Regions from separate parts of the Streptomyces sp. NPDC046866 genome, predicted to be linked through region 1. Evidence: riboswitches for the same ligand, from Rfam matches in the RefSeq annotation. Region 1 holds a riboswitch; each other region holds the start of a gene.
The links. A riboswitch is a leader RNA that binds a small molecule or an ion and turns the genes downstream of it on or off. The one in region 1 is predicted to bind thiamine pyrophosphate.

Region 1 (10,507 bases):
TCCTGTGGCTGGCCGCGCGCACCGGGGTGACCGTGAACGCCGACGGGCCGGGCGAGCTCGAGCAGGCCGCGCGCCTGGTGCGCTCCCACGGGCTGCCCCGCCTGCGCGTCCTGCTGCGGCTGTCCGGCTTCGAGACCGCCGGTCCGCGCACGCTCTCCCGGAGCAGCCGCTTCGGCACCGCCGTCAAGGCCCTCGGTCCGCTGCTCGACCTGCTCGACGCGCTGCGCGACGCGGTGGAGCCGATCGGGGTGGGCTACCACCTGGACACCACCAGCACCGACGAGAAGGCCACCGCCCTGGAGGGCTGCCTGCAGGCCGTGGAGGAGCTGCGGTCCCGGGGCTTCACCCCCCGGGCCGTCGACGTCGGCGGCGGCTTCGGCGTGAGCTACCTGGCGCACGCCGCCCAGTGGGAGCGCTACACCACCGCCCTCACCGAGGCCGCGCTCGGCCGCCGCGCACCGCTGGCCTGGGGCGGGCACGGCTACGGCCTGCGGGTGGAGCACGGCACCCTCAGGGGCGCGCTCGCGCTGTACCCCGCGTACCGGCCGGCCGCCGGGCCCGCGTACCTCGACGAACTGCTCTCCCGCCCGGCCCCCACGCTGGGCCGGCCCCTGGGCACCCTGCTGCTGGAAAGCCTGTGCGACCTGTACGCCGAGCCGGGCCGGGCCCTCGTGGACCAGTGCGGGATCACCCTGGGCCGGGTGGTGGAGGTACGGGGCGACGCCGACGGCCCGCCGCGCGTGCGGCTCGCGCTGAACGCCGGCGACGTCGGCCTGGAGGACCACGGGGTGCTCGTCGACCCGGTCCTGGTCGGCCGCGACGCCGCGCCCGCAGAGGCTCCCGGGGACGCGCCCGGCGACCCGGGGGGCATCGGCGTGCACCTGATGGGCAACCTGTGCCTGGAGGCCGACCTGATCACCCGCCGGACGGTGTTCCTGCCCCGTCTGCCGCGCCCCGGCGACCTGCTGGCCTTCCCGAACACGGCCGGCTACTGCATGGACTTCACCGCCACCAGGGCCCAGCGGCAGCCGCCGGCCCGCAAGGTCGCCGTCAGGGCGGCGGGAGAGGAGGGCGGAGCCTGGCGCTGGTGCCTCGACGAGGAGTACTGGCCCGTCACCGAAACGGGGGGATGACAGTTGCGGTACGACAGCATCACCGAGGCCATCGGCAACACCCCGCTGGTGCGCATCGATCCGGATGTGCACGGCCTGACCAACATCGACCTGTACGCCAAGCTGGAGATGCTCAACCCCTTCGGCTCGCTCAAGGACCGCGCCGCCTGGAACATGGTCCGCGGCCGGCTGGCCGGGGCCGCGGCCCGCGGCGAGACGGTGGTCGAGCTCTCCAGCGGCAACACGGCCAAGGCCCTGGCCCTGCTGGCGGGCCTGCACGGGCTGCCGTTCAAGAGCGTCACCAACCGGATGCGGGTCCCCGAGATCAAGGACCTGCTGCTCCTGCTCGGCGCGCAGATCGAGGAGCTGCCCGGGCAGAGCGAGTGCCTCGACCCGACCGACACCTCCGATCCGCTGACCGTCTTCCACCGTCAGCTGACCCGCCCGGGCAGTGCCCACCTGCACACCGACCAGTACTTCAACCCGCTGAACGCCGACGCGCACGCCCGGGGCACGGGCCCCGAGATCATCGCCGATCTGGACGGTCGCGCCCCGGACTTCTTCATCGCCTGCGTGGGCACCGCCGGCTCCTCCACCGGGGTCGCCCGGGCCCTGCGCGCCCACGACCCCGCGGTGCGGGTGATCGGGCTGGTGGGCGCCAAGTCGGACTTCATCCCCGGGATCCGCACCGCCGACGAGGTGCACGAGGTGGGCCTGTTCGACCCGGCGGTGTACGACGCCCTGGAGACGGTGGACTCCGACGAGGCGCTCGACGGGATGCTGGTGCTGCTGCGCCGCTGCGGCCTGCTGTCGGGTCCGACCGGCGGGGCCGCGTACCACGGGGCGGTGCGCCATCTGCGGGCCGTGGACGCCGGGCTGGCGGAGCGCCGGACGGCGGTGTTCATCGTCTGCGACCGGGCGGAGAGCTATCTCGGCTACGTCCGCCGGCGCCGGCCCGAGCTGCTGGGCCGCCCGCCCGTGCGCAACGCGGTCGAGCACGTCACCGCCGCCGAACTGGCCGCCGTACGGGCCATGGAGGTGGCCGAGGCGCGCCCGTGGATCGAGAGCGGGCGGCCGCTGGTGGTCGACCTGCGCGGCCCGTTCGCGTACGGCGCCCTGCACATCGACGGCTCGGTCAACATCGTGGACGAGCTGTTCGCGGAACTGGTGCGGGGCGGGCTGCCGTTCAGTGCGAGCCGGCCGGTGCTGCTGGCCTGCCCGGTCGGTGAGAAGTCGCTGCGGTACGCCGCGCTGCTCACCCGGATGGGCCATCCGGACGTACGGAGCCTCGCGGGCGGCATCATCGCCTGGCGGGACGCCGGCGCCCCGCTGGTGCGGGACTGACGTGGCCGCCGCGACGCGCGGTCCGCGGAGGGAGCTGGCCGAGCTCGGCGCCTGGCAGCGGCCGCTGCGCGCGCAGTTCCCGATCGTGGCGGGGGCGGGGGGCGACGGCGGGGACGGCTCCGGGCCGCCGCGCGCGGCCTACCTCGACAGTGCGGCGACCGCGCAGAAGCCCCAGCCGGTCCTGGACGCGGTGACCGCGTACCTGACCACCGCCAACGCCAACGCCGGGCGCGGCTCCTACCCCTGGGCCAACCACACGACCGCCCGCGTGGAGGCCGCCCGGGAGCGGGTCAAGGCCTTCCTCGGCGACCCCGACCCGCGGCGGTCGTCGGTGCACTTCACGGGCGGCACCTCGGAGGGGCTGCGGGCCGTCGCCCGGGACTGGCTGCCGGGGCTGCTGGCCGACGGGGACGAGATCGTGGTGCCGTTCGGCGACCACCGGGCCAATCTCGACCCGTGGCTGGAGGCCCGGGACCTGCTGGCCCGGCAGGGGGTGGGGATCTCCGTACGGGCCCTGCCGTGCCAGGAGGGGTCCGGGGACTACGATCCGGCGGCGCTGGCGGCCATGGCCGGCCCGCGCCTGCGGTTCGTGGCCGCCACGCACGTGCACCACGTGTACGGGGCCGACATGAACGTGCACCGGATCCGGGAGGCCGTCGGCCCGGATCCGGTGATCTGCCTGGACGCGGCGCAGAGCGTCGGCCACCAGCCGGTGTCCCTGGCCGGGCTGGACGTGGACTTCCTGGTCTTCTCGGGGCACAAGGCGCTCGCCCTGCCGGGGACGGGCGCGGTGTGGGCCCGCGGCGCGCGCGGGCCGGCCTTCGTGCCCGGCGGATGGCAGGGCACCCCGAACACCGCCGGCATCGTGAGCCTGGCGGCGGCCCTGGACTGGCTGGACGCGGCCGGGACCGACCGGATCGGGCGCTGGACCTCGGCCCTGGCCTCGGTGCTGACGGACGGGCTGAGCCGGATGCCGGCGTACGAGGTGCTGGGGTGCCGCACCAGCCTGGCGGCGGACACCGCCGTGCAGCGCCGGGGCAGCATCGTCACGTTCCGGCACCGCGCGATCGGCTCGCAGGACCTGGGGTTCGTCCTGTTCAGCCACGGGTTCATGGTGCGCTGCGACGACCACTGCCAGGCGGGCCCGGGGCCGGAGGGCGGCTCGGTCCGTGTCAGCCTGCACGTCTACAACACACTCGAAGAGATGGAGAACTTGCTCACCGCCCTCGCCACACTGCAATGATTTTCACTATGAGCGGGAGCGATGCGGGTGCGCTGAGCACGGCGACGGCCGCGCACTGGGTGGAGCGCTGGGAGTGCCAGCAGCAGCGGTACGCGGTGGACCGGGCCGAGCGGTTCACGGTCATCGCGGACGTGGTCGAGCACGCCACGCGGGCGCCGGCGCGGGCCCGGCCGGGCGACTCGGCCGGCCCCGGCGGCCGTGGCGGCCCGGGCCGGCTCGTGCTCGACCTGGGCAGCGGCCCGGGCGCGCTGGCGGCGCTGCTCGCCGACCGGCTGCCCGACGCCGAGGTGCTCGCCGTCGACGCGGACCCGCTGCTGCTGGAGCTGGGCCGGACCCACTACGGCGGCGACCGGCTGCGGCACGTGCAGGCCCTGATCGGGGCGCCCGGCTGGCTGGACGGGCTCGGCCTGGACCGGCCGCTGGACGCGGCCGTCTCCACGACGGCCCTGCACTACCTGGGCGAGGACGCGCTGCGCCGGGTCTACCGGGACCTGGCCGAGCGGCTGCGCCCGGGCGGCGTGTTCGTCAACGGCGACCACATCGCTCCGGACTCCGCCGGGATCCGCGCCGTCGCCGCCGACGTCGGCCGCCGCCACTCCGAGCGGAGCCTGGCGTTCACGCACGAGGACTGGGCGTCGTGGTGGTCGGGGGCGGCCCAGGACCCGGAGCTGGCCCCGCTCATGCCCCGCCCGGACTCCTCCGGCCACCCGCCCTGCGCCTCCGCCGACCTCCCGGTCTCCGCCCACACCGCCCTGCTCCACGAGGCGGGCTTCACCCACGTCGGCACCGTCTGGCAGCACGGCACGAGCCGGGTCCTGACGGCCCTGCGCTGACCGGCCGCGGGGGCCGGTCGGTCACTCCACGACGACCTCCACGCAGGCCACCGGGTTGCAGCCGTAGCCGCGGGCGTTCCACGGGGCACGGCCCGGCTGGGTGTGCCCGGCCTCGTCGGTGGCGCGGGCCAGCAGCCGGTACCGCCCGGGCCGCAGGGGCGCCGTCCACGGATGGGTCCACTCCTGCCAGGCGTACGGCCCGAGGGGCGGCTCGAGCCGGGCCTCCTCCCAGGAGGGGGCAGGGCCGACGCCCTCCGCCTCTCCCTCGGCCCCTCCCCCGCCCTCGACCCGTACCTCGACGCGGCGGACCGCCACGCCGCCGCCGGACCAGGCCCGCCCCCGTACGAGGGTCTGCGCGCCGCACCGCAGCACCGAGCCGGGTGCCGGCGCGGTGACGAGGGACTTGACCCGGATCGTGGTCACGGGCCCCTCGGGGGTGCCGCGGGAGGCCGTGTAGACGTACTCCTCCGTCTGGAAGGGCCCGGTGAAGGGCTCCGTGACGGCCCGTGCCCCGACCAGCCACTTCACGTCGGCGACCGCGTACCGGCCGGGGACCACGAGGCGGACGGGCGCGCCGTGCTCGGGCGCCAGCGGCTCCCCGTTCATGTGGGTGGCGAGGAGGGTGTCGGGGTGCAGGGCCGCGGCCAGCGGGAGGCTGCGCTCGAAGGCGGTGCGGCGGCCGTGCACCGTACCGGAGTCGGCCCCGCAGAAGACGACCTCCACGGCGGCCGCGTCGATCAGGGCCCGGGCGGCCAGGAAGCGGAACGGCACCCCGGCGAAGTGCGCGCACCCGACCGCGCCCTGGCCCCAGGGCAGGCCCGTGGGGCGCGGCCGCATCAGACTGCGGCCGTTGCCCGCGCATTCCAGGACGACGTCGAGCTCCCGGTACGGCATCGCGCACAGCTCCGCGTAGCACACGTCGAGGGGTGCGGCCACGGCCCCGCCGATCCGTACGCGCCACCGGCCGGTGTCCGCCTCCGGGATGCCGAAGTGGTCGCGTACGAAGAAGGCGTCCACGGGGGTGACGGGCTCGGCCAGCGCCGCCCGGGGCGTCTGGGCGTTGTACGGGTCGGCGGTGACCGGCTCGGGCGCCCAGGCGGTGCCGCCGGACCCGCGCACGACGGGCGAAGCCACGGCCGACACCTCCCGTCGGACAGGCGGACCGACATGGCACGGAATGCTGCTGCCAGTGTAGGTCCCGGGAAGGTCGAAAAAGCGGATGAAAAAGACAGCCCAAACAAATCGAACCTTCCCCCTATTCCTCGCAAGCGGGTGGGACTACTCTGGCAGTAGGCCTACGAGGCGAGCGAGGGAGTTCGACCGGAGTAGCCGATTTCGGCGGAAGGGTTCACGTCCGCTGGGACCGACGTCGGCGGTCGGGCTGAGAGGCCTGAAGGTCGGGAGACCCGAGGGCGACCTCCATCACCTGATCCGGACCATACCGGCGCAGGGAGCCCGCTTCGTAGGTCGTTCACGTGTGTGCAGCCGTACGGCACCGCCCCCTGGCCGCCCCCGCCCCCGGCCGCTCCCGGCCCGCCCTGACGATGCGGCACGGAGCGGCGCGTCCGGTACGCCCCCCGCGAGCAACCATGGCTGTAGGGCAGGGGCCGGACGCGAGGAGGACCCCATGATCGTGGACTGCGCGCACTACCGCGACGGGCGCCGGCAGCAGGAGGGCCCGATGCCGCTGGACCGTGCGGCCGCCTGCTGCGAACAGGGCGGATTCGTCTGGCTGGGCCTCTTCGAACCCCGCCCGGAGGAGATGGACGAGGTCCGCGAGAGCTTCGGCCTGCACGAACTCGCCGTCGAGGACGCCCGGGCCTTCCACCTGCGCCCGAAGGCCGAGCAGTACGAGGACGGCACCGAGCTGATCATCCTGCGCACCGCGCGCTACGACGACGAGCGCGAGGAGATCGACACGGGCGAGATCAGCGTCTTCCTCTCCGAACACTTCGTGATCACCGTGCGCCAGGGCGTCGCCAGCGAGCTGCATGGGGCCCGCAGCCGGCTGGAACGGCGTCCCGAACTGCTGCGCACGGGCAGCGCCTCGACACTGTGGGCCATCCTCGACCAGGTCGTCGACGGCTACGCGCCGGTCGTGGCGGAACTCGACCGCGACATCGAGCAGATCGAGGCCACCGTGTTCTCCGGTGCGGTCGCCCCGACCGAACGCATCTACTTCCTGCGGCGCGAGGCCACCGACTTCTACCGCGCCGTGCACCCGCTCCTCGCGGTGCTCTCCCGCCTGCTCAAGCCGGGCAGGTCGCCGGCGGAGCTGCTGCCGTACTTCCACAACGTGCACGACCACCTGCTGCTGGTCAACGAGGAGGTGGCCGCCCAGCGCGACCTGCTGGCCACCGTCCTGGAAGCGAACATCGCCGTGATCTCCGTCGAACAGAACAAGATCAACCTGCGGCAGAGCGCCACGATGGAGCAGCTCACGATCCTGGCGACGGTCTTCCTGCCGCTGTCCTTCGTGGTCGGCTTCTTCGGCCAGAACTTCTCCTGGCTCATCGGGCGGATCAGCGGCTTCCCCGCCTTCCTCACCCTCACCGTCCTCGGCCTGCTGCTCCCGTGCCTGGCCCTCTACGTCTGGCTCCACCGCCGCCGCCGCTCCCCGACCCCCGACCCGGCCCCCCTCCACGCCCCACACCGATAGCCCGCGGGAATGGCCGTCAGGCGCCACCGCGTACCGGCACAGCGCCTGCGGCCGCCTACGGAGTGCGCTGCTGCGGCCGCTCGGCCCGGTGGGTCAGCATCCGGCGCAGCAGCCGGGTGAGGGGCCGCTCCGCCAGGCGGTGCAGCAGCCAGGCGATCAGCACGGCGCCCGCGATCACGCCCAGCAGGGTCGGCCATGCGCCCCACTGTTCGTTCCGGTGCCAGATCACCCGTACGCCCAGCGACTGGTGGACGAGGTAGAGGGGGTAGGAGATCGCGCCTGCGACGGGCAGCCAGCGCCACTGGATCCGGTCGAGCCTGCCGAGCGCGATCAGGCCCATCAGCACGTACATGACGGTGATCGCCGCGAGGCAGACCTTCCAGTTGATGCCGTGGCCCTCACCTTCCATGATCGCCGGGAGGCGGTGTTGCATCAGCAGCCAGGACAACCCCAGGATGCCGAGGGTTTCGCCCTCGATCCGGCCCGCTCGGCGGACCAGGTGGAACGCGATGCCGGCGATGAAGAAGGGCGCCCACCGGGGCACCAGGAGTTGGTCCATGAGCGGGATGCCCGACTCCGGCGCCAGGACCGAGCCCAGTGCCCAGATCCAGCAGAAGTTGGCGACGCGACGGCGGCTGGTGCCCAGCAGGACGACGAGCGAGAAGACCAGATAGAAGCGCAGCTCGACCCAGAGCGTCCAGTAGACGTTGTCCACGCCGTTCACGCCGAGAGGTTCCTGCAGCATGGTGAGGTTGGTCAGCATCTGACCGACCGTGACCCGCGGCTCGCCCGGAAGAGGGGGCCCCAGCCGGGCGGCTGCCGAGGAGAGGACGACCGCCGCCCAGTAGAGCGGGAACAGCCGCAGGATCCGGCCCTGCCAGAACTGCTGGAGCGATTTGCCCCAGCCGGACATGCAGATGACGAAGCCGCTGATCATGAAGAAGAAGACCACGCCCAGCCAGCCGAACCCGGCGACCCGGTGCAGCCGGGGAAACAGCTCGACGGCTGTTCGCTGCCAGGGGACCGTCCCGGATCCGGCCAGGTAGTGGAACAGGACCACCGACAGGGCCGCGAGCAGCCGCAGGCCGTCCAACACCGCGATGCGCGGCGGCCGCACGGGTTTCACCTCGTGATCGGCCTGCCCCTCGCCACCGACCCTCGACCACACGCTCTGGCGCGGGCGCCGAACGGTGTGGACCGCCGGCGGAGCCTCGGCGGGCGCCGGGACACGATCCCCGGCGAGGATGAACCTGTCGGACATGAGACCTCTGGAGTTCCTGCGGTGTCCGCGACACCGCGCATTTTCGGGGGCGGGAACCCCGCGATCGTATGCTGTGGACCTCCCGGGCACTGCGACCCACCGGCCGGCAGACGGTTTACGGCCGGCCCTTTCGAGTCGTCCGCGCAGCAGGATGCGGACCAGCCGTCACGGGGTGGTGGCGGGCCGGGTCAGGCGGAGGGGGTCTGGTCGGCGAACGCCCTGTACGCCTCGGCGTCGAAGAGGACGAACCTGACCTCCTCGACGCCGGTCTTTGCCGCGCGGACCGTTTCGACGGCGATGCGGGCGCCGTCGTCCATCGGCCAGCCGAAGATGCCGGTCGAGATGGCGGGGAAGGCCACCGTACGGGCGCCCAGTTCATCGGCGACGCGCAGGGACTCGCGGTAGCAGGAGGCGAGCAGGGCGCTGCGGTCCTCCTCGCGGGACCAGACCGGCCCGACCGTGTGGATCACCCAGCGGGCCGGGAGGCGGCCCGCGGTCGTGGCGACGGCCTGCCCGGTCGGCAGGCCCTTGCCGTACCGGGAGGCGCGCAGGGCGCGGCAGGCCTCCAGGATCTCGGGGCCGCCGCGGCGGTGGATGGCTCCGTCCACTCCCCCGCCGCCCAGCAGGGATGAGTTCGCGGCGTTGACCACCGCGTCCGCGTGCTCGGCGGTGATGTCGCCCTGGACGAGGCTGATGCGGACCATTCAGGAGTCCCTTCGCAGGTGCCGCCAGACCGCTTTGGCCGCGTTGTGGCCCGACATTCCGTGGACGCCGGGGCCGGGCGGGGTGGCGGAGGAGCAGAGGAAGACGGCCGGGTGGGGCGTGGTGTACGGGGACAGGGACAGCTTCGGGCGCAGCAGGAGCTGTAGGCCGGTGGCGGCGCCGCAGGCGATGTCCCCGCCGACGTAGTTGGGGTTGCGGGCGGCGAGCTGCGGCGGGCCGGCGGTGGCGCGGGCGAGGACGAGGTCGCGGAAGCCCGGGGCGAAGCGCTCCAGTTGGCGCTCGACGGCGTCGGTGAGGTCGCCCTCCCAGCCGGCGGGCACGTGCCCGTACGCCCAGAAGACGTGCTTGCCCTCGGGCGCCCGGCCGGGGTCGACCAGACTGGGCTGGGCGGTGATCAGGAAGGGGTTGCGGGGGGCGCGCCCGCCGGTGGCGAGCTGCAGGGCGGCGTCGATGTCGCGTGCGCGCGGCCCGATGTGCACGGTGCCGGCGCGGCGCGGCTCCTCGGCGGTCCACGGCACCGGGCCCGACAGCGCATAGTCGATCTTGAAGGCGGCGGCGCCGTACCGGTAGCCGTCGTACGTGCGCCCCAGGCGGGCGATGCGGGCCAGTGCGGTCGGGGAGGTGTCGAAGACGTACGCGCGGGCCGGCGGGAGGTCGTCGAGCCGCTTGACCTCGAAGCCGGTGTGGACGGTGCCGCCGAGGTCGGCGAGGTAGGCGGCGAGGGCGTCGGAGAGGGACTGCGATCCGCCGCGCGCCACCGGCCAGCCTGCCGCGTGGGCGGCGAGGGCGAAGACGAGGGCGACGGCGCCGGTGCCGATGCCGCCGAGCGGGGCGATGACGTGGGCGGCGAGCCCGGCGAGCAGGGCCTTGGCCCGCTCGTCGTGGAAGCGCCGCAGCAGCCAGGTCAGCGGGGGCAGCCCGGCGAGGCCGAAGCGGGCGAGGGTGACCGGGTCGCGGGGCAGGGCGGTCGAGGGCAGGGCCATGAAGTCCCGTACGAGGCCCTCCCACTTCGGGGCGAACGGCTGGACCAGCCGCCGGTACGCGCCCGCGTCGCGCGGGCCGAACGAGGCCGCCGTCTCGGCGACGGAGCGGGACAGCACGGCGGCCGTGCCGTCGTCGAAGGGGTGGGCCATCGGCAGCGGGGCGTGCAGCCATTCCAGCCCGTACCGCTTCAGCGGCATCGCGGAGAACGCGGGCGAGCCGATGCCGAGCGGGTGCACCGCGGCGCACGGGTCGTGGTGGAAGCCGGGGAGCGTCAGCTCCTCGGTGCGGGCCCCGCCGCCGACCGCCCCGGCGGCCTCGAAGACGGCCACCGAGCAGCCGCGCCGGGCC
Region 2 (10,507 bases), on a different contig from region 1:
GGGCCGCCGGCCGACAGGGCCGGGCCGGCATCAGGGACGTGGCCGCCGCGGCGGGCGTCTCGATCACGACCGTCTCCGACGCGCTCAATGGCAAGGGGCGGCTGCCGGACGCCACCCGCCGCCACGTGCGCGAGGTCGCCGACCGGCTGGGCTACCGCCCTTCCGCCGCCGCCCGCACCCTCCGTACCGGGAAGTCGGGCCTCATCGGCCTGACCGTGACGACGTACGGGGATGAACCTTTCACCTTCACCGAGTTCGCCTACTTCGCGGAGATGGCGAGGGCCGCCACCTCCGCCGCGCTCGCCCGCGGCTACGCCCTCGTCATCCTCCCCGCCACCTCGCGGCACGACGTGTGGTCCAACGTGGCCCTCGACGGCACCGTCGTGATCGACCCCTCCGACCACGATCCCGTCGTCACCGAGCTGGTCCGCCAAGGCCTCCCGGTGGTCTCCGACGGGCGCCCCGCCGGCTCCCTGCCCGTCACCGCCTGGGTCGACAACGACCACGAGGCGGCCGTGCTCAACCTGCTCGACCACCTCGCCGCCGCCGGCGCCCGCCGCATCGGACTGCTGACCGGCACGACCACCGACACGTACACGCGCCTGTCCACCACCGCCTACCTCAACTGGTGCCAGCGCGTCGGCCAGGACCCCGTCTACGAGTCCTACCCCGCCCACGACCCGTGCGCGGGCGCCGTCGCCGCCGACCGCCTGCTCGCCCGCCCCGACCGCCCCGATGCCGTCTACGGGCTCTTCGACCCCAACGGGACCGACCTGCTCGCGGCCGCCCGGCGCTACGGACTGCGCGTCCCGGAGGACCTGCTGCTCGTCTGCTGCAGCGAATCCACCGTGTACGCCAACACCGAGCCGCCGATCACCACGCTGTCCCTCAAGCCGCGCCGCATCGGCACCGCCGTCGTGCAGCTGCTCATCGACGCCATCGAGGGGGTCGACACCGGACGGCCCGTCGAACAGGTCGTCCCGACGGAGCTGATCGTCCGCACGTCCTCGCAGCGCAGGCGCCCCCGGACGACGGTCAGCCCGCCGCGGTCACCGGCCCAGGACTGACCGTCACACCGCCGTACCGGCGGGGTCGACGGCCCCGCCGAGGATTTCAGCAACGCCGATTTCGGGCGAAAGCGGCAGGAACGATCGGTTCCGCACAGGATTCACCACCCCTGGTGCGTCACACAGCGCGAGCCGCATTCCTATGATGGGCGCACGACATCACGGATCCTCCGCCCGGGAGGCCAGGAGGGTCCGCAGGTGTACGGCAGCGCGACGGTGGTGGAGGGGTCGATGACTCAGGGGGCCGGTCAGGGACCCGCGATGCGGACGGAGACGCTGCGGGACTTCCGGGTGCCGGTCACCGAACCCCATCCGTACGGCGCGCCGCCCGCACCGCAGTCCGAGGACGCCCCTGTCTACGGCGAGTACCCCGCGTACTACGGCGAGCCGCCCGCACCGGCGCACGCCCCGGGCCGGGCCCCCGTGCCGCCGCCCCCGCCGGCGCCCGTGCCGCCCATGCCCGCGTCCGCTCCGGCCACCGTGCCCGCCCCGGCCCCGGCGCCGGCCGCGGAGGACGACCTCGGCGGCTACACCCCGACCCACCGCGACCTGCCGGTCATCGGCCGCGGCGGACCGGGCGACACCGTCCAGGTGCAGTACGTCCCCCAGGAGTCCCCGACCGGCCCCGGCCCGCTCTACGTCGTCGGCGACGTCCACGGCTACCTGGACGAGCTCGTCGCCGAGCTCCAGGCCCAGGGCCTCATCGACGCCGACCGGCGCTGGTCCGCAGGCAACGCCCGCATCTGGTTCCTCGGCGACTTCACCGACCGCGGCCCGGACGGCATCGGCGTCATCGACCTCGTCATGCGCCTGTCCGCCGAGGCGGCCGCCGCCGGCGGCTACTGCAAGGCCCTCATGGGCAACCACGAACTGCTGCTCATCGGCGCCAAGCGGTTCGGCGACACCCCCGTCGCCTCGGGCGCCGGCACCGCGACCTTCCAGGCCGCCTGGCTCCTCAACGGCGGTCAGCGCACCGACATGGAGCGCCTGGAGGACGTACACCTGCAGTGGATGTCCCGCCTGGACGCGGCCGTGCTGGAGGACGGGCACCTGCTGCTGCACTCCGACACCACCGCGTACCTCGACTACGGCGACTCCATCGAGGACGTCAACGACACCATCCACGAGCTGCTCAACCGCAACGACGCCGACATCACCTGGGACCTGTTCCGCAAGTTCACCAAGCGCTTCGCCTTCCGCGACGAGGAGACCGGCCCCCAGGCGGTGCGCGAGCTCCTCGACACGTACGGCGGCACCCGGGTCGTACACGGCCACAGCCCCATCCCGTACCTGCTCGGCGAGGTGGGCACCGAGGAGGGCGACAGCGGCCACGGCCCCGAGACGGTCCACGGACCCCACGTGTACGCGGGCGGCCTCGCCATCGCGATGGACGGCGGGGTCACCATGGCCGGCAAGCTGCTCGTCCAGCAACTTCCCCTCGCCGACTGAGGCTTGTCACGTGCGGGGCAATTCACGAAAGCCCCTGTCACGGCGCGGCATGAGCGCTCTACCATCGCTCTATCCGTAGCAGGCTCTCCTCCGTTTGTGCCGGTGCCCGGGTCTACGCGGGCCAACCGGCTCCCACGGAGCATCGGGGGATGCACATGAACAGCGCTCCGCACCTGCTGACCGAAGACCGACCGGAGTTCGATCGGCTCCTCGACGAGGCGCTGCGCACCGCACACGAACGGCCCGAGCTCGCCGCGCTGGGGCTGCGTCTGAACGCCGAACAACTGCGCACCATGGCCGTCGGGGCCATCGCCCTGCTCACCGCCGCCGCAGCGGCCGAGTACGACCACTACGTGAAGGTACGCGGCGAGCGGCGCGAGGAGCTGCGCTCGGCCCCGAGCGGGGCGGCCGGGTACCGGGAGGCCGGTCAGGAGGACGGGGAGGGCGACGGCCCGGGCATCAGCGCCATGGTCGCGGTCCTCGCGCCGGTCCTGGCCGCCACCGCCATGCTGATCTTCCTGCTGCTGGGCTACACGCTGAAGGCGGTCGATCCCGAACCGTCCTTCGCAGACACCATGTTGACGGCGGGCTGGCTCTTCGGAGCGCTCACCGTGGTCACCGTGCTGTTCGCTGCGGTCGGGCTGCTGGTGACGGCCGTCCGCAACCGCGCGACCGAGGTCGTCGCCGGGGACGCGGCCGAAGCAGCACCCGACGGGGTTGCACTGGCGCGCGAGGCCTGGCGGCGTGCGCTCCTGGAGCGGGGCATCCTGCCGTTCTTCCGGGACGCGCTCGCCGATCCCGGGGCCGGGCCGGACCCGGGGCCGGAGCCGGTGGCCGGGCCGGCGCGTTCGGGCCCCTGCACGCCGAAGGCCGGGCGCATCCCCAACCTGGGATACACCCGGCCCGACTTCACCAGTCCCGGTTCCCCCTCGCAGGGGACCCGGCCCGGCTACACGCCGCCGGACTTCACGAGCCCGGACTTCGGCGGCCCGGAGCCCGAGGCTCGGTGAAGGCGGCTGCCGCCGCTACTTCATCTCGTTGGGGCGGACCTTCCGGTCCTCCGCGGACAGGGACCTGTGGGCGAACCGGGCCAGGCCGTTCGCCCCGGCGGTCGGCTGCGGTTCCGCCGGCGTCCACACTTCGTTGCAGGTGAGGGCGTCCGGGGTGCCGGGCACGATCGTGCACGTCGTCTCGAAGATCTCGCCGCCCGTGGTCAGCACCTCGATGTTGACGATGTTGGCCTGGCTGGAGATCGACACCGCGCAGGCGTCCGTCGGGTACGTGTCCCCGGTGTCGGTCAGGTCGTACCAGCGCCACGGCGTCACGGCCGGGGTCAGGTCGCGGATGCCGGCGTAGGTGATGGTGTCGGAGAGCACCGCCTTGACCTCGCGGGATGCGGCGGGCCGGACGGCGTCCACGTCGAAGCACTGGCCGCTGGCACCCGGAGCGCCCGTCGGGCCGGTGGGGCCGGTCGCACCCCTGCCGGTGGGCCCGGTCGGCCCCGTCGGCCCCGTCGGCCCGGTGTGTCCTCTGGGCCCGCGCGGGCCCGTCGGGCCGACCTTGCACTTGTCACCGCCCGCCGTCGGATTCGCATGATCCATGGCCTTCTTCGTCGTGGACGGCCCGCAGTAGTCGCCGTCAGGCGCGACCACGGACCCTCCGGGCTGCGGCGCGACGGCCGAGGCCGGAGCCGCGATGCCGGTCAGCACCAAGGCCAGAGAGGCGAAGGCGCCTCCGGCCAGCCAGCCCGCTCGACGACGGGGCAGAGGCCCCAAGGGGGATCGGGACCTGTCCTCAGAACTCATGTACTACTCCTCGCGCACACCGGATCGAATGTTTCGGCGGAGTCCGCACACAGGGACGCACTCCGCAGCCATCCTGAAGAGCCCTTCCCGCCGCACTCGCCCGGCTCGCCCGCCGGTCAGCGGAACGGACCAGCAAACACGGCCACTTGGCGGTGTCGTACCAGCCTCCCGGGCCTGCCCACGGCGTGCCGCCGGTGCCCCGACCGGCCGTATCCCTAGGGTCGGCGGCCGTGAAGCCGACCATTTGCCTCTGCATGATCGTGAAGAACGAGTCCGCCGTCATCGAGCGCTGCCTGGCCTCGGTACGGGACCTCATCGACACCTGGGTCATCTCCGACACCGGTTCCACGGACGGCACCCAGCAGCTGATCCGCGATGCCCTGGAGGGGATCCCCGGGGAGCTCCACGAGGAGCCGTGGACGGACTTCGGCCACAACCGCAGCCTCAACATCGCCCACGCCCGCGGCAAGGCCGACTACCTGCTGCTGCTCGACGCCGACCACGTCCTGCGCAGCGAGGGGCCGCTGCCCCCGCTCGGGGCCCAGTCGTACATGCTCCGCCACGAGGGGACGACCGAGTACCGCATCAAGCGCCTGGTCCGCGGCGACCTGCCCTGGCGCTACGAGGGCGTCACCCACGAGTACCTCACGTGCGACCTCCCCGGCGAATTCGAACCCGGGCCGGGGGTGCAGGAGAACCTCGACGCGCTCTTCATCGAGGACCACGCCGACGGCGGCTCCCGGCACGACAAATTCGAGCGCGACGCCCGCCTGCTCAGCGCGGAACTCGAGCGGGACCCGTCCAACACGCGGACGGTCTTCTACCTCGCCCAGACGATGCGCGACATGGGCGACACCAAGGAGGCGATCCGGCTCTACGAGCGCCGGGCCGAGATGGGGGGCTGGGCCGAGGAGGTCTACTTCTCCCTGCTCCAGGTCGGCATCCTGAGCGCCGAATCCGGCGACTGGCCGGGTGCCATGGACGCCCTCACGCGTGCCTGGGAGTCACGGCCCGGCCGTCTGGAGGCCTGCTACGAACTGGCCTCCCGGCTGCGGCTGCTGGGACGCCACCACGCCGCGCACGCGATCACCTCGGCGGTCCTGGACCAGCCCGCACCGGACGACCTGCTGTTCATGCACCCGTGGGTCTACCGGTGGGGGCTGCTCTTCGAGCACTCCATCACCGCGTACTGGGTCGGCGACATGGAGGCCTCACTGCACGCCTGCGACCGGCTGCTGGCCCTGCCCGACCTGCCCGAGCCCTACCGGCGCCAGACGGAGACCAACCGCGGCTACGCCCTGGCCCGCGGCGGGTCGTCCATCCCGGTTTCACGTGAAACATCGAAGCGCAGGGCGAAGGCCTAGCCTGCGGCGCGCTCCCCCAGGGGCCGCCGCCGCAGCGCCGCATCGGCCAGCGCCGGCGGGAGCCAGACGCCGTCGGGCCGGTACAGGTTGGTCCCCGGCGGCACGATCGCGTCGATCCGGTCGAGCGCGGCGTCGTCGAGCACCACGGAGGCGCCCTTGAGGAGCGACTCCAGCTGGTCCATGGTCCGCGGGCCGATGATCACGGAGGTGACCGCGGGGTGCGCGACGGGGAAGGCCACGGCCAGCTCCGGCAGGGTGCAGCCGATCCCGTCGGCGAGCTCGACGAGCTGCTCCACGGCCTCCAGCTTGGCGACGTTCCCGGGGATGGCCGGATCGAAGCGCGCCGGTGTCAGCGCGGGCCGGCCCGAGGTCAGGTCGATCGGGCCGCCGAGGCGGTACTTGCCGCTCAGGAAGCCCGAGGCGAGCGGGCTCCAGGTGAGCACGCCCATCCCGTACCGCTGGGCCACGGGCAGGACGTCGGCCTCGATCCCGCGCGCCAGGATCGAGTACGGCGGCTGCTCGGTACGGAACCGAGGCAGCGCCCGCCGCTCGGCGGTGTGGTGCGCCTCGACGATCTCCTCCGCGGGGAAGGTCGAGCAGCCGAAGGCGCGTATCTTGCCGGCCCGCACCAGGTCGCCGAGGACGGACAGGGTCTCCTCGACGTCCGTCGTGTGGTCGGGCCGGTGCACCTGGTAGAGGTCGATCCAGTCGGTGCCCAGACGCCGCAGGCTGTCCTCCACCGCGCGCACGATCCAGCGCCGCGAGTTGCCGCTGCGGTTGCGGCCCTCGCCCATCTGGAAGTGCACCTTGGTGGCGAGCACGACCTCGTCACGCCGCCCCTTGAGGGCCTTGCCGACGATCACCTCGGACTCGCCCGCGGAGTACATGTCCGCCGTGTCGAGGAAGTTGATCCCCCGGTCGAGCGCGGCATGGACGATCCGCACGCAGTCGTCGTGGTCCGGGTTGCCCACCGCCCCGAACATCATGGTCCCCAGGCAGTGCGTACTGACTTCCATGCCGGTCCGGCCCAGGCTGCGGTATGTCATGGTCATGGGCCCGCACTGTAGGAGTTGGAGCGCACTCCAGTGCAAGCCCCTTTCCGCCAGGGCCCGTTCGGGACGGCACGGGACCGGCCCGCGGCCGCGGGCGGGGCTCCGGGGAAGCCCCCTCTACCTCCCCGGAGCGATGCGCCGGCGGCGCCGCGGTCAGTCCGCCAGCGGGAGGTAGACCCGGTTGCCGCTCGCCGCGAACTCGGCGGACTTCTCCGCCATGCCCGCCTCGATCTCCTCGGCCTTCAGGTCACCGCCGTGCTCGCGGCGGATGTCCTGGGAGATCTTCATCGAGCAGAACTTCGGACCGCACATGGAGCAGAAGTGCGCGGTCTTCGCCGGCTCGGCCGGAAGGGTCTCGTCGTGGAACTCCCGAGCCGTGTCGGGGTCGAGGGCCAGGTTGAACTGGTCCTCCCAGCGGAACTCGAACCGCGCGTCCGACAGGGCGTCGTCCCACTCCTGGGCGCCCGGGTGGCCCTTGGCCAGGTCCGCCGCGTGGGCCGCGATCTTGTAGGTGATGACGCCGGTCTTCACGTCGTCGCGGTTGGGCAGGCCCAGGTGCTCCTTGGGCGTCACGTAGCAGAGCATGGCGGTGCCCCACCAGGCGATCATCGCGGCGCCGATGCCGGAGGTGATGTGGTCGTACGCCGGGGCGACGTCCGTGGTGAGCGGGCCCAGCGTGTAGAACGGGGCCTCCTCGCAGATCTCCTGCTGGAGGTCGATGTTCTCCTTGATCTTGTGCATCGGGACGTGGCCCGGGCCCTCGATCATCGTCTGGACGTTGTGCCGCTTGGCGATCGTGTTCAGCTCGCCCAGCGTCTTCAGCTCGGCGAACTGTGCGGCGTCGTTGGCGTCCGCGATCGAGCCGGGGCGCAGGCCGTCGCCCAGCGAGTACGTCACGTCGTACGTCGCGAGGATCTCGCAGAGCTCCTCGAAGTTGGTGTAGAGGAAGTTCTCCTTGTGGTGCGCCAGGCACCAGGCGGCCATGATCGAGCCGCCGCGCGAGACGATGCCCGTCTTGCGGCGGGCGGTCAGCGGAACGTACGGCAGCAGCACGCCGGCGTGGACCGTCATGTAGTCGACGCCCTGCTCGGCCTGTTCGATGACCGTGTCCTTGTAGATCTCCCAGGTCAGCTCCTCGGCCCTGCCGTCGACCTTCTCCAGCGCCTGGTAGAGCGGCACGGTGCCGATGGGCACGGGGGAGTTGCGCAGGACCCATTCGCGGGTGGTGTGGATGTTGCGGCCGGTGGAGAGGTCCATCACCGTGTCGGCGCCCCAGCGGGTGGCCCAGGTCATCTTCTCCACCTCCTCCTCGATGGAGGAGGTGACCGCGGAGTTGCCGATGTTGGCGTTGACCTTCACCAGGAACTTCTTGCCGATGATCATCGGCTCGATCTCCGGGTGGTTCACGTTGGCCGGCAGCACCGCGCGGCCCGCGGCGATCTCCTCGCGGACGACCTCGGGGGAGACGTTCTCGCGGATCGCGACGTACTCCATCTCCGGGGTGATCTCGCCGCGGCGGGCGTACGCGAGCTGCGTGACGGCCTGGCCGTCGCGGCCGCGGCGCGGCAGGCGGGGGCGGCCGGGGAAGACGGCGTCGAGGTTCTTGAGGCCACCGCGCGGCGAGGTGTGCTTGATGCCGTCGTCCTCGGGGCGCACGGGGCGGCCCGCGTACTCCTCGGTGTCGCCGCGGCCAATGATCCAGTTCTCGCGCAGCGGCGGCAGGCCGCGGCGCACGTCGGTCTCGATCTGCGGGTCGGTGTACGGCCCTGACGTGTCGTAGAGCGTCACGTCCTTGCCGTTGGTGAGGTGGACCTGGCGAACCGGCACCCGGATGTCGGGGCGGGAGCCCGCCACATAGCCCTTGTGCCAGCCCGGCTGGCGCTCGGTCTGGCCGTCGGCGTCCTGGCCGACGGCAGGCGTGCGTGCGTCCTGAATGGTCATGAGACCTGATCTCCCTACGCCGGCATTACCCGGTAACAGGTTCGGCGGTCGACGCAGCCTCTTCCCCTACGCGCGCCGTGTGCGCGTACGGTGATCAGCGTCCTCTCAGCCCGGTGCTCCGAGCTCCCGCGTTGTGCAAAGGTGACCCCACGCTAGCGTCATCTGTGGCGTGCTGAACAGTGGGCCCCCTCATCTCTTGCGATGATCGGCCGGTGACGTCCTCCCCGCAGCCCCCGTTCGAGCCCGCCGAGCCCGCTGACCACGGCCCAGCCGATGGCCACGACCACGGGCCCGGGAACGGGCACGGGCACGGCCCGGCGAACGGGCACGGAGCCGGCCATGCGCACGGCCACGGCCACAGCCACGGCCACGGGCCGGCGGCGCCCGTCTCGCTGCACCTGCGCAAGGTCATCGCCGCCGTACTGATCCCCTTCGCCGCCGCGGTCTTCATCGGCATGGCGGTGCTCTGGCCGGGCGGTGCCCCCTCCCACGAGCGCTCCGGCGTGGGGTTCGACCGCCAGACGCAGCAGGCCAAGGTCGTCGCCCTCGAACGTGTCGACTGCAAATCGGTGAACGCCTCTCAGGTACCGCCCACCGGCAGCACCGCCACCCCTGAGGGCCGGGAGGCCGTGGCCTCCCAGACGGGCGAGTGCAAGAAGGCGACGGTCGAGGTCGCAAGCGGCCCCGACAAGGGCCGCACCTTCTTCGAGATCGTCCAGCCGGGCGCGCCGCGGCAGTTGGAGTACGGCCAGGAGGTGGTCGTCGCGTACGCCCCGGACGCGCCGCGGGACCTGCAGTACTCCGTGATCGACGTGAACCGCAAGCTGCCGCTGGCCCTGCTCGCCGGCCTGTTCGCGGTGGCGGTGGTCGTCGTCGGGCGCATGCGGGGCATGTTCGCGCTGATCGCCCTGGCCGTCAGCTTCGTCGTGCTGACCCTGTTCATCCTCCCGGCGATCCTCCAGGGGTCGAACCCTCTGGTCGTCGCGGTGATCGGGGCGAGCGCCATCATGCTGATCGCGCTCTACATGTGCCACGGGCTGACCGCCCGCACCTCCGTCGCGGTCCTCGGCACACTCGTCTCGCTGCTGCTGATCGGGCTGCTGGGCTCGCTGTTCATCGACTGGGCCTTCCTCAGCGGCAACACCGACGACAACACGGGGCTGATCCACGGGCTCTACCCGGGCATCGACATGAGCGGCCTGCTGCTCGCGGGCGTCATCATCGGATCGCTGGGCGTGCTCGACGACGTGACGGTCACCCAGACCTCGGCGGTCTGGGAACTGCACCACGCGGACCCGTCGATGGGACCGCGGGCCCTGTACCGCGCGGCCATCCGCATCGGCCGCGACCACATCGCCTCGGTCGTCAACACGCTGGTGCTGGCCTACGCCGGCGCGGCACTGCCTCTGCTCCTGCTGTTCTCGATCGCGAACAGCAGCGTGGGTTCGGTGGCCAACAGCGAGCTGGTGGCGGAGGAGATCGTCCGCACCCTCGTGGGATCGATCGGACTGGTGGCCTCCGTGCCGGTCACGACGGTGCTGGCGGCGCTGGTGGTGTCCGCCGACCGGCCCGGCGCCCCGGACGGCGCCCCGGCCGCGGCCCGCGCGCGCGGCGGGCGGGGCCGGCGGCGGCGCAAGCGCTGACCGCTCAGCCCGCGTTCTGCTCGTTCTGCCGCGCCTCCGCCAGGATCCGGTCGAGCGCCTCGTCGAGGCTCACTTCGAAGTCGCCGAGGCTGCGCTCCTGGCCGAGCGGGACGAGCCGGTCGGTGCGGTCGAGGAAGGCGACGAGCGGGGCCGCACCGGCTCGGAACAGGGCCCGGTCGCCACCGA
Region 3 (10,507 bases), on a different contig from region 1:
AGGCCGACCCCCCGCCGGTGCACGGGCACCCTGGCCTGGTCCGCCCCGCCCAGCAGGACCCGCCCCGACGACACCGCCTGGAGCCCGGCGACGACCCGCAGGAGCGTGGACTTGCCGCTGCCGCTCGGACCGAGCACGCACACGGTCTCGTGCTCGGCGACCCGGAGGTCCACGGAGTCGACGACGGTGCGCTCTCCGAAGCGGACCGACACGCCGGCCAGTTCGAGCAACGTCATCAGAACTCTCCCGAGGTCTTGTCGGGGCGCAGCCGCTCCAGCACCAGCAGGGACGCCGCGCACACCAGCATCAGAATCGTGCTCAGGGCCATCGCCTGCCCGTAGTTCAGCCCGCCGGCCCGCCCGAGCAGCCGGGCCACGGCCACCGGCAGCGTCGGCCGGTCCGGCCGTGCGATGAAGACGGTCGCGCCGAACTCCCCGAGCGAGACGGCGAAGGCGAACCCGGCAGCGATCAGCAGGGCCCGCCGCACCAGCGGCAGGTCCACCTCCCGCCAGGCCCGCAGCGGGGACGCGCCGAGCACGGCGGCGGCCTCCCGCAGCCGCGCGTCCACGGCCCGCAGCACCGGCAGCATGGTGCGCACCACGAAGGGCACGCCGACCAGCGCCTGCGCCAGCGGCACCAGGATCCACGAGGTCCGCAGGTCCAGCGGCGGCTCGTCCAGGGTGATCAGGAATCCGAAGCCGACCGTCACGGCGGAGACCCCGAGCGGAAGCATCAGCAGCGCGTCGAAGCCGCGGACGAACCGGCCCCCGCGCCGGGTCAGGGCGGCCGCGGCGAGGCCGCCGACCAGCACGGCGATGGCGGTGGCGGCCAGCGCGTACTGCAGGGAGTTCCAGACCGCCTCCAGCGGCGGGACGAGGAACGTTCCGCCGCCGGCGCCCGCGCTCTGCAGCGCCCGGTAGAAGCCGAACCCGTACCCGCCCGGCGCGTCGAGGGACCGCTCCACCAGGACGCCGAGGGGCAGCACAATCAGCAGCGCCACCCCGAGCAGCACCCCGCCCAGCAGCGCCCACTGCCCCGCGCCGCGCGGCCGGTGCGCGGTCCGGGCGGGGTCCACGAGCCGCAGGGCCGTCTCGCGCCGGCGCACGGTCCGGGCGTGGACGGCGAGGATCAGCAGGACGGCGGCGAACTGCACCATCGTCAGGACGGCGGCCGTGGGCAGGTCCAGCAGCTGTGCGGTCTGCCGGTAGACCTCGACCTCGAGCGTGGCGTACGAGGGCCCGCCGAGGATCTGCACGACGCCGAAGGAGGTGAAGGTGAACAGGAACACCATCAGGGCGGCGGCCGCCACCGCCGGAGCCAGAGCGGGCAGCGTGACCCGCCGCCACGCGGCGAAGCGCCCGGCGCCCAGCACCCGGGCGGCCTCCTCCTGCCGCGGGTCGAGCTGGGCCCACAGCCCGCCGACGGTGCGGACGACGACGGCGTAGTTGAAGAAGACGTGCGCGAGCAGGATCGCCCACACGGTGGTGTCCAGCCGGACGCCCCACAGCTCCTGGAGCAGCCCGCCCCGCCCGACCAGCGCCAGGAACGCGGTCCCGACGACCACGGTCGGCAGCACGAACGGAACGGTGACCACGGCCCGCAGCAGCTGCTTGCCGGGGAAGTCGAACCGCGCGAAGACGTACGCGCCGGGCAGTGCGACCAGCAGCGTCAGCACGGTCGACGCGAGCGCCTGCCAGGCGGTGAACCACAGGACGCCGGCGATGTCCGGGCGGGACAGCACCTCGCCGATGCGGCCGAGCTGCCAGCCGGCGTCGGTCCGCACGCCCCGGCCGACGATCGCGGCGACGGGATAGGCGAAGAACAGCCCGAAGAAGGCCAGCGGTACGGCCATCAGGGCGAGCCTGACGGCCGTACCGCGTGCGCCCTCGCGCGGCGCGGCGGCGCCTGCGCGGAGGCGGCCTGCGCGGGGGCGGCGTGCGGCTGCGTCCGCGGCCGCCCCTGCGGCTTCGTGGCCTACTTCACGACGATCGAGGACCACGTCTTGACCCACTGCTCACGGTTCTTGGCAATGGTCTCGGGAGCCACGTTCTGGGGCTTGTCGATGACCACGCCGTGCTTCGTGAACAGCTCCGGCAGCTTCGCGTCCTTGACCACCGGGTTCACGAACATCTGGAGCGGCATGTCCTCCTGGAACTTCTTGCCGATCAGGAAGTCGATCAGCGCCTTGCCGCCCTCCTCGTTCTTCGCGCCCTTGAGCAGGCCGGCGAACTCGACCTGGCGGAAGCAGGTGCCGGTGGACACGCCCGTGGGCGCCTCGGCCGGCTGCGGCTCGCCGTAGAGCACCTCGACCGGCGGGCTGGAGGCGTAGGAGACGACCAGCGGGCGGTCTCCCTTGGCCTTCTTGCCGCCCGCGGAGCCGGAGAAGCGCTCGTTGTAGGCCTGCTCCCAGCCGTCGACGACCTCGACCCCGTTGGCCTTCAGCTTGCTCCAGTAGTCCTTCCACCCGTCCTCGCCGTACTTGCCGACGCTGGCCAGCAGGAAGCCGAGGCCCGGCGAGGAGGTCGCCGCGTTCTCGGTGACGAGCAGGTCCTTGTACTCGGGCTTGACCAGGTCGTCCAGGGTCTGCGGCGGGGCCAGCTTCTTGTCGGCGAAGTACGCCTTGTCGTAGTTGACGCAGATGTCGCCGGAGTCGACCGGGGTGACCCGGTGCTGCTTGTCGAGGACGTACTCGGGCTTGACCCCGTCCAGGCCCTTGGCCTCGTACGGCGTGAAGATGCCGTTGTCGAGGGCGCGCGAGAGCAGGGTGTTGTCCACCCCGAAGAACACGTCGCCGCGCGGCGAGCCCTTGGTGAGGATCTCCTGGTTGAGGGCGGCGCCCGCGTCCCCGGACTTGAGGACCTTCACGGTGTAGCCGCTCTGCTGCTCGAACTCCTTCAGGACCGTGTCGGTCACGTTGAAGGAGTCGTGGGAGACGAGCGTGATCGTCTTCTGCTTCGGCGACTCGCTCCCGCCGGCGGCCGGCTTGTCCTTGCCGTCGCCGCCGCAGGCGCTGAGCGTGGCCACGCCGAACGCGGTCGCGAGCACGGCGCCCGCGATCTTCCTGGTGGTGCTCACTGGTGGATTCCTCCTGGGATGACCAGGAGAAGACGCGGCCCTGCCCGGCGCTGTCAGGAGCGGACGCCGGGCAGGGCGCAACAGCTTGAGTGATGACCGAACTTCCTACCCCGAATGACCGGGGCGAGGTTCAGAGGGTCTGCGGTGGACGGTGACCGCACTCTCAGCGCTGTGGCGCTCCCCTGTCGGAATATGCAAATGGGTACGGCCACAGAGTACCCCGTGGCCGCACCCGGCCTCCCGACGGTACCGCAGGCAACTGCGCAGGTCAGCGCGCCGGCACCGGTCGGCCTGCGGAGCGCGGGCGCCGGGGCGGCGTGCGCGTCAGCGCTCCGAGGCGGCGAGCTGGCCGCAGGCGCCGTCGATCTCCTGGCCGCGGGTGTCGCGCACCGTCACCGGCACCCCGTGGCGGGCGATGGCCTCGACGAAGGCGCGCTCGTCCTCGGGGCGCGAGGCGGTCCACTTCGAGCCCGGCGTCGGGTTCAGCGGGATCAGGTTGACGTGGACGCGCTTGCCCTTGAGGAGCCGGCCGAGGAGGTCGCCCCGCCAGGCCTGGTCGTTGATGTCGCGGATCAGGGCGTACTCGATGGAGACCCGGCGGCCGGACTTCTCGGCGTACTCCCAGGCCGCGTCGAGGACCTCGCGGACCTTCCAGCGGGTGTTGACCGGGACCAGGGTGTCGCGCAGCTCGTCGTCCGGGGCGTGCAGCGAGACGGCGAGGCGGCACTTGAAGCCCTCGTCGGCGAAGCGGTGGATGGCAGGGACCAGGCCGACGGTGGAGACCGTGATCCCGCGCTGCGACAGGCCGAGGCCGTCGGGCTCGGGGTCGGTCAGCCGGCGGATGGCGCCGACGACGCGGTTGTAGTTGGCCAGCGGCTCGCCCATGCCCATGAAGACGATGTTGGACAGGCGGGCCGGGCCGCCGGGGACCTCACCGTCGCGCAGGGCGCGCATGCCGTCCACGATCTGGTGCACGATCTCGGCGGTGGACAGGTTGCGGTCCAGGCCTGCCTGGCCGGTGGCGCAGAACGGGCAGTTCATGCCGCAGCCGGCCTGCGAGGAGATGCACATGGTGACCCGGTCGGGGTAGCGCATCAGCACGGACTCGACGAGCGTGCCGTCGTGCAGCTTCCACAGGGTCTTGCGGGTGGTGTCGTCGTCGCACGAGATGTGCCGCACGACCGACATCAGGTCCGGCAGCAGCTCCTGCTGGAGCTTCTCGCGGGAGCCGGCCGGGATGTCCGTCCACTCGGCCGGGTCGTGCGCGTAGCGCGCGAAGTAGTGCTGCGAGAGCTGCTTGGCCCGGAACGGCTTCTCGCCGATCGCGGCGACCGCCTCGCGGCGCTCCGCGGGCGTGAGGTCGGCCAGGTGCCGGGGCGGCTTCTTCGCCCCCTTGGGCGCGACGAAGGTGAGCTCTCCCGGAGCGGGGCGGGGTGCCATGATCGGTCCTTCCTCAGGGCGACGAGGTCCGACGACCTCCGAACGGGCGGAGGTGATGGCGGTGGCGCGTCCGCGCCGGAGACCTCACACGAGATGCATCCCCGCAATCACGGGGTGAAGGGCGCACCACAGGTGGTGGTGCGCCCTTCAGGATAACCCGGTCGGCCCAGCCGGTGCCCTCAGCCGGTGCCGACGAAGAGCGCCAGCAGCAGCCACACCACGGGGGCGGTCGGCAGCAAGGAGTCCAGCCGATCCATGATCCCGCCGTGGCCGGGCAGCAGCGTGCCCATGTCCTTGATGCCCAGGTCCCGCTTGATCATCGACTCGCCGAGGTCGCCGAGGGTGGCGCTGACGGCGACCGCGAGGCCGAGCAGCAGGCCCTGCCACCAGGCGCCGCCGTCGACCAGGAACTCCATGCACAGCGCGCCGGCGCCCATCGCGAAGGCGACCGCGCCGAGGAGCCCCTCACGGGTCTTGCCGGGGCTGATGCGCGGGGCGAGCTTGTGCTTGCCGAAGCGCCAGCCCACCGCGTAGGCCCCCGTGTCGCTGACCACGGTCAGCAGCAGGAAGGTGACCACGCGCTGGGGGCCGTCGTCCGCGGTGAGCAGCATCGCGACGAAGGTGGCCAGGAAGGGCACGTAGAACGCCGCGAAGACGCCGGCCGTCACGTCCTTGAGGTAGTCCTCGGGAGGTTCGGTCATCCGCCAGACCAGGACCGCCAGCGCGGTCAGGGCCATGGCCACCCAGGCGCCCTCGGCCCCGCGGACGTATCCGGCGATGACCATGGCGGCGCCGCCGATCGCCAGCGGGACGAGCGGCGCCCTGATGCCCTTCTTCTCCTGGAGCCGGGAGGTGAGCTCCCACAGGCCCACGACGACCGCGACGACGATGACGCCGACGAAGACCGCCTTGACGATGAAAAGCGAGGCGAAGATCACCGCACCGAGGCCGACGCCGACCCCTATGGCGGCACGCAGGTCGCGCCCGGCCCGCTTCTTCTGCGGCGGGGGCGAGGCGTCCTGCGGTGCCTGCGAAGGCGGGGGCGGGGGGCTGGGCATGGGCTCCTGCGGCGGCATCTCGGCGCGGAACGGGGGGCCGCCGTCAGCGGCAGCCCCCCGATCGCGTGCTTCCCGGTCGTCGAAGTCACGGCCGGCGGCATCGGGCACGATGGGCATGGGCCGAGTGTGCGGTCCCACCAGCGCATCGTATGCGGGACCCGCCGGAACCGGCTCCGTGGCCCAGGGAGAGTCGTTCATCAGACCTCGAGGAGCTCGGCTTCCTTGTGCTTGAGCAGCTCGTCCACCTGCGCGACGTACTTCGCGGTGGTGTCGTCGAGCTCCTTCTCGGCGCGGCGCACCTCGTCCTCGCCCGTCTCCTTGTCCTTGACGAGCTTGTCGAGGGCGTCCTTGGCCTTGCGGCGGACGGAGCGGATGGAGACCTTGGAGTCCTCGGCCTTGGCGCGCGCGACCTTGATGTAGTCGCGGCGGCGCTCCTCGGTCAGCTCGGGGAACACCACACGGATGATGTTGCCGTCGTTGCTCGGGTTGACGCCCAGGTCGGAGTCGCGGATGGCCTGCTCGATGTTGCGCAGGGCGCTCTTGTCGAACGGGGTCACCACGGCCATGCGGGGCTCGGGCACCGAGAAGGACGCGAGCTGGTTGATGGGGGTGATGGCGCCGTAGTAGTCCGCCATGATCTTGTTGAACATCGCCGGGTGCGCACGGCCCGTGCGGATCGCGGCGAAGTCTTCCTTGGCGACGACGACGGCCTTCTCCATCTTCTCCTCGGCCTCGAGGAGGATTTCTTCGATCACCACGTGCTCCTGCATGTCTTGAATGGATGGTTCAGGCGGGCGGTGCGAGCCGGGCCCCGCAGGGCCCGGTCCGGCTGCGGACCGCTCAGGCCCGGGTTCCCTGGTCGCTCACCAGCGTGCCGATCTTCTCACCCTTGACGGCGCGGGCGATATTGCCCTCGGCGAGCAGTTCGAACACCAGGATCGGCAGCTTGTTGTCGCGGCACAGCGTGATGGCGGTGGCGTCGGCGACCTTGAGGTCGCGGGAGAGCACCTCGCCGTACTCCAGCGCGTCGAACTTCACAGCGTCGGGGTTCTTCTTCGGGTCGGAGTCGTAGACCCCGTCGACGCCGTTCTTGCCCATGAGGAGGGCCTCGGCGTCGATCTCCAGGGCGCGCTGGGCCGCCGTGGTGTCGGTGGAGAAGTAGGGCATGCCCATACCGGCGCCGAAGATGACGACGCGGCCCTTCTCCAGGTGCCGTACGGCGCGCAGCGGGATGTACGGCTCGGCGACCTGGCCCATGGTGATCGCCGTCTGGACACGGGAGTCGATGCCCTCCTTCTCCAGGAAGTCCTGGAGGGCGAGGCAGTTCATGACGGTGCCGAGCATGCCCATGTAGTCGGAACGGGCGCGGTCCATGCCGCGCTGCTGGAGCTCGGCGCCGCGGAAGAAGTTGCCGCCGCCGATCACGACGGCGATCTCCGCGCCGTCCCGGACCACGGCGCCGATTTCACGCGCGATGGCATGCACGACGTCGGGGTCGACGCCCAGTCCTCCACCACCGGAGAAGGCTTCGCCCGACAGCTTCAGCATGAAGCGGCGGCCCTTCTTCCCGTGGTCGCTCTTGTCGTCGGAAGCGGTGTGGGGGTCCACGCCCTGATTCATGGAGATCTCCTCGTGCGCATACGAAGAAGGCCATTGCCGGTGGGTCCTCGCGGTTCCCTCTACGGCAATGGCCTCCTCGTCAGATCTGCGGTCGCTCCGCGCGGACGCGGACGACTGCTTCAGACCCTACCGGGGTCCGGTGTCCGTCGTGTACCGACGGACTCAGATGCCGACCTTGATGCGCGCGAAGCGCTTCAGGGTGACACCGGCCTCGTCCAGAACCTTCTGGACGGACTTCTTGTTGTCCAGCGCGTACGGCTGGCCGAGGAGGGTGGCCTCCTTGAAGAAGCCGTTGACGCGACCCTCGACGATCTTGGCGATGGCAGCCTCGGGCTTGCCCTCCGCGCGGGTGACCTCTTCGGCGATGCGGCGCTCGGACTCGACCTTCTCGGCCGGGACGTCCTCGGCGGACAGCCACTGCGGGGCGAACGCGGCGATGTGCTGCGCGACGCCGCGGGCGACCTCGGCGTTCTCCTTGTCGAGCTCGACCAGGACGCCGATCTGGAACGGCAGGTCGGGCATCGTGCGGTGCATGTACGCGGTCACGTAGCCGTCGGAGAACTGCGCGAAGCGGTCCAGGACGATCTTCTCGCCGAGGTTGGCGTTGGCCTCGTCGACGAAGGCGGTGACGGTCTTGCCGGGCTCGATCTCGGAGGCGAGCAGGGCCTCGATGTCGGCCGGGGAGGTGGCGGCGACGTGGGCGGCCAGCTGGTTGGCGACGGCCAGGAACTTGTCGCCCTTGGCGACGAAGTCCGTCTCGCACTTCAGCTCGACGATGACACCGGAGGTGTTGTCGTCGGCGATGAGGGAGACGACGGCACCGTTCTCGGCAGAACGGCCCTCGCGCTTGGCGACACCCTTCTGACCCTTGATGCGGAGGGCCTCCTGGGCCTTCTCGACATCGCCGTCGGCCTCGACGAGCGCGTTCTTGCAGTCCAGCATGCCGGCGCCGGTGAGCTCGCGGAGCTTCTTGACGTCAGCGGCGGTGTAGTTCGCCATGAGTCTTTTGCTTCTCTCTCGAAGTCGTAGATCTACGGGTGAACGGCGGAGGAAACGCGCCCGTGGGCGCGGCTCCCCCGCCGTCATCGTCCGTGCTGCGAGTGCCCGGCGCGTGAACGCCGGGCGCCCCCAGTGGGTCAGGCCTGCTCGGCGTCCGCGGCCGGGGCCTCGGCGGCGGCCGGCTCGTCGGCCTTCTTCTCACCCTCGAGCAGGTCGCGCTCCCACTCGGCGAGCGGCTCGCCGGCGGCCTTGTCGCCCGGCTTCGAGTCGCCGGTCGCAGCGCCGGAGCGGGCGATGAGGCCCTCGGCGACGGCGTCGGCGATCACGCGGGTGAGCAGGGTGACGGAGCGGATCGCGTCGTCGTTGCCCGGGATCTTGTAGTCGACCTCGTCGGGGTCGCAGTTGGTGTCGAGGATCGCGACGACCGGGATGTGCAGCTTGCGCGCCTCACCGACGGCGATGTGCTCCTTCTTGGTGTCGACGATCCAGACGGCGCTGGGAACCTTCGACATCTCGCGGATACCACCGAGGGTCTTCTCCAGCTTGGCCTTCTCGCGGGAGAGGACCAGGAGCTCCTTCTTGGTGAGACCCGAGGACGCGACGTCCTCGAAGTCGATCGCCTCGAGCTCCTTCAGGCGCTGCAGGCGCTTGTAGACGGTGGAGAAGTTGGTGAGCATGCCACCCAGCCAGCGCTGGTTGACGTACGGCATGCCGACGCGCGTCGCCTGCTCGGCGATGGCCTCCTGGGCCTGCTTCTTCGTACCGACGAACATGATGGAGCCGCCGTGCGCGACGGTCTCCTTGACGAACTCGTAGGCGCGGTCGATGTACGACAGCGACTGGAGCAGGTCGATGATGTAGATGCCGTTGCGCTCGGTGAAGATGAAGCGCTTCATCTTCGGGTTCCAGCGACGGGTCTGGTGACCGAAGTGGACGCCGCTCTCCAGCAGCTCCCGCATCGTTACGACGGCCATGGCCATCTCCTTGGTTTTCTCGGTTTGGTCCTGACGTCCCATCGCGCCCTGCCCCCGGGAAGGGGACCGAGAGACGCTGCCGCGCGGCCGGATCGGCCGGTGCTGGGGCGTGCGAAGTCGACCCGGTGACCCGGATCGCCGTAAGAAGTGTACGGGACCGGGCGGTATGCCAGGTGACGCCGTTGTCCACAGCGGGCCGGCCGTCCACAGGCGCGGTCGCCCTGCGCGAGGGGTGCGGGACGCTGCGGTCATGACGACGCTGCTGCTCATCCTGCTGCTGGCGGTGGTTCCGGCCCGGGCCGCCGCGCCTTCCGCCCCGGACCCGGCGGCGGCCGCGGGCGGCCGGCCGCTGGCCCCGCCGCTGGTGGTGGCCCGCTGGTGGGACCCGCCGCCGGGTCCGTACGCAGCCGGGCACCGGGGAGTGGACCTGGCCGCGCCGGTGGGGGCGCCGGTGCGGGCGGTAGGGCCCGGCCGGGTGCACTTCGCCGGGCCCGTCGCCGGCCGCGGGGTGCTCTCCCTCACCCTGCCGGGCGGCCTGCGCACCACCTACGAGCCGGTCAGGCCGCTGGTCGGGGAGGGCGAGGAGGTCGCCGCGGGCCAGGTGGTGGCGGTGCTGACGGAGGGCACGCACTGCCGTGAGCCCTGCCTGCACTGGGGCCTGCTGGCCGGCGAGGCCTACCGCAACCCCCTCGCCCTGCTCCCCCGGCCCACGCCCCGCCTGCTGCCGTCCGCAGCGGGGCCCGCCGGGCGGGCGGAGGCGGGGATCAGCCCCGGACGCCGCGCAGGGCCATCGCCACGGCCGTCTCGGTCACCACGGCCGGATCCTCGGCCGCGCCGAGCTCGATGCGCCGCACCGCCGCGTCGACCACGCCCTGCAGCAGCATCGCGGCCAGTTTCGGCTGCTCCTGGCCCAGGGCCCCGAGCGCCTCGACGATCATGGCGACCAGTCCGCCGTGCGCCGCGCGGATCTTCTCCCGCGCACCGGCGTCCAGCTCGCTGGCCGAGATCGCGACCACCGCCCGGTGCCGCCGGTCCCCGACCAGGCCCAGCTGGCTGCGCACGTAGGCCTCGATCTTCGCCTCGGGCGTCGGCGCCTGCTCCATGGCCGCCTCGATCTCGGCGGCCCACACGGGGAAGTCCACCGCGCAGAGCTCTTCGACCACGGCCGCGCGGGAGCGGAAGTACTCGTACACGGAGGACCGGGCGAGCCCGGTCCGCTCCGCCAGGGCGGGGAAGGTCAGGGCTTCCGTCCCGCCTTCGGACAGCAGGGTGCGGGCGGCGTCCAACAGGGCGCCGCGCTGCATCGACCGGTGCTCGGCCACGGAGGCCGCTCGAATCCTG

Region 2: linked by a shared signal. The riboswitch ahead of thiC (phosphomethylpyrimidine synthase ThiC) and the one ahead of AB0953_RS20395 (magnesium and cobalt transport protein CorA) in region 1 are both predicted to bind thiamine pyrophosphate.
Region 3: linked by a shared signal. The riboswitch ahead of AB0953_RS25865 (thiamine ABC transporter substrate-binding protein) and the one ahead of AB0953_RS20395 (magnesium and cobalt transport protein CorA) in region 1 are both predicted to bind thiamine pyrophosphate.

Annotation. Positions count from the first base shown of each region.
Region 1 covers NZ_JBEYXN010000013.1:130,832-141,338, forward strand. The annotation lists gene AB0953_RS20370 (Y4yA family PLP-dependent enzyme) at 1-1,133, shown strand, start outside; gene AB0953_RS20375 (pyridoxal-phosphate dependent enzyme) at 1,137-2,456, shown strand; gene AB0953_RS20380 (aminotransferase class V-fold PLP-dependent enzyme) at 2,458-3,699, shown strand; gene AB0953_RS20385 (class I SAM-dependent methyltransferase) at 3,708-4,532, shown strand; gene AB0953_RS20390 (molybdopterin-dependent oxidoreductase) at 4,554-5,666, opposite strand; TPP riboswitch at 5,831-6,002, shown strand; gene AB0953_RS20395 (magnesium and cobalt transport protein CorA) at 6,160-7,191, shown strand; gene AB0953_RS20400 (acyltransferase) at 7,247-8,308, opposite strand; gene AB0953_RS20405 (O-acetyl-ADP-ribose deacetylase) at 8,641-9,156, opposite strand; gene AB0953_RS20410 (NAD(P)/FAD-dependent oxidoreductase) at 9,157-10,507, opposite strand, start outside.
Region 2 covers NZ_JBEYXN010000001.1:177,659-188,165, forward strand. The annotation lists gene AB0953_RS00835 (LacI family DNA-binding transcriptional regulator) at 1-1,067, shown strand, start outside; gene AB0953_RS00840 (metallophosphoesterase) at 1,299-2,516, shown strand; gene AB0953_RS00845 (hypothetical protein) at 2,666-3,526, shown strand; gene AB0953_RS00850 (hypothetical protein) at 3,542-4,117, opposite strand; gene AB0953_RS00855 (glycosyltransferase) at 4,552-5,685, shown strand; gene AB0953_RS00860 (aldo/keto reductase) at 5,682-6,731, opposite strand; gene thiC (phosphomethylpyrimidine synthase ThiC) at 6,891-8,678, opposite strand; TPP riboswitch at 8,673-8,818, opposite strand; gene AB0953_RS00870 (YibE/F family protein) at 8,891-10,321, shown strand; gene AB0953_RS00875 (SsgA family sporulation/cell division regulator) at 10,326-10,507, opposite strand, start outside.
Region 3 covers NZ_JBEYXN010000020.1:85,087-95,593, forward strand. The annotation lists gene AB0953_RS25855 (ABC transporter ATP-binding protein) at 1-236, opposite strand, end outside; gene AB0953_RS25860 (iron ABC transporter permease) at 236-1,852, opposite strand; gene AB0953_RS25865 (thiamine ABC transporter substrate-binding protein) at 1,975-3,075, opposite strand; TPP riboswitch at 3,160-3,269, opposite strand; gene rlmN (23S rRNA (adenine(2503)-C(2))-methyltransferase RlmN) at 3,400-4,515, opposite strand; gene AB0953_RS25875 (phosphatidate cytidylyltransferase) at 4,695-5,771, opposite strand; gene frr (ribosome recycling factor) at 5,771-6,328, opposite strand; gene pyrH (UMP kinase) at 6,414-7,193, opposite strand; gene tsf (translation elongation factor Ts) at 7,356-8,192, opposite strand; gene rpsB (30S ribosomal protein S2) at 8,330-9,166, opposite strand; partial or broken gene AB0953_RS25900 (M23 family metallopeptidase) at 9,417-9,842, shown strand; gene AB0953_RS25905 (helix-turn-helix domain-containing protein) at 9,931-10,488, opposite strand.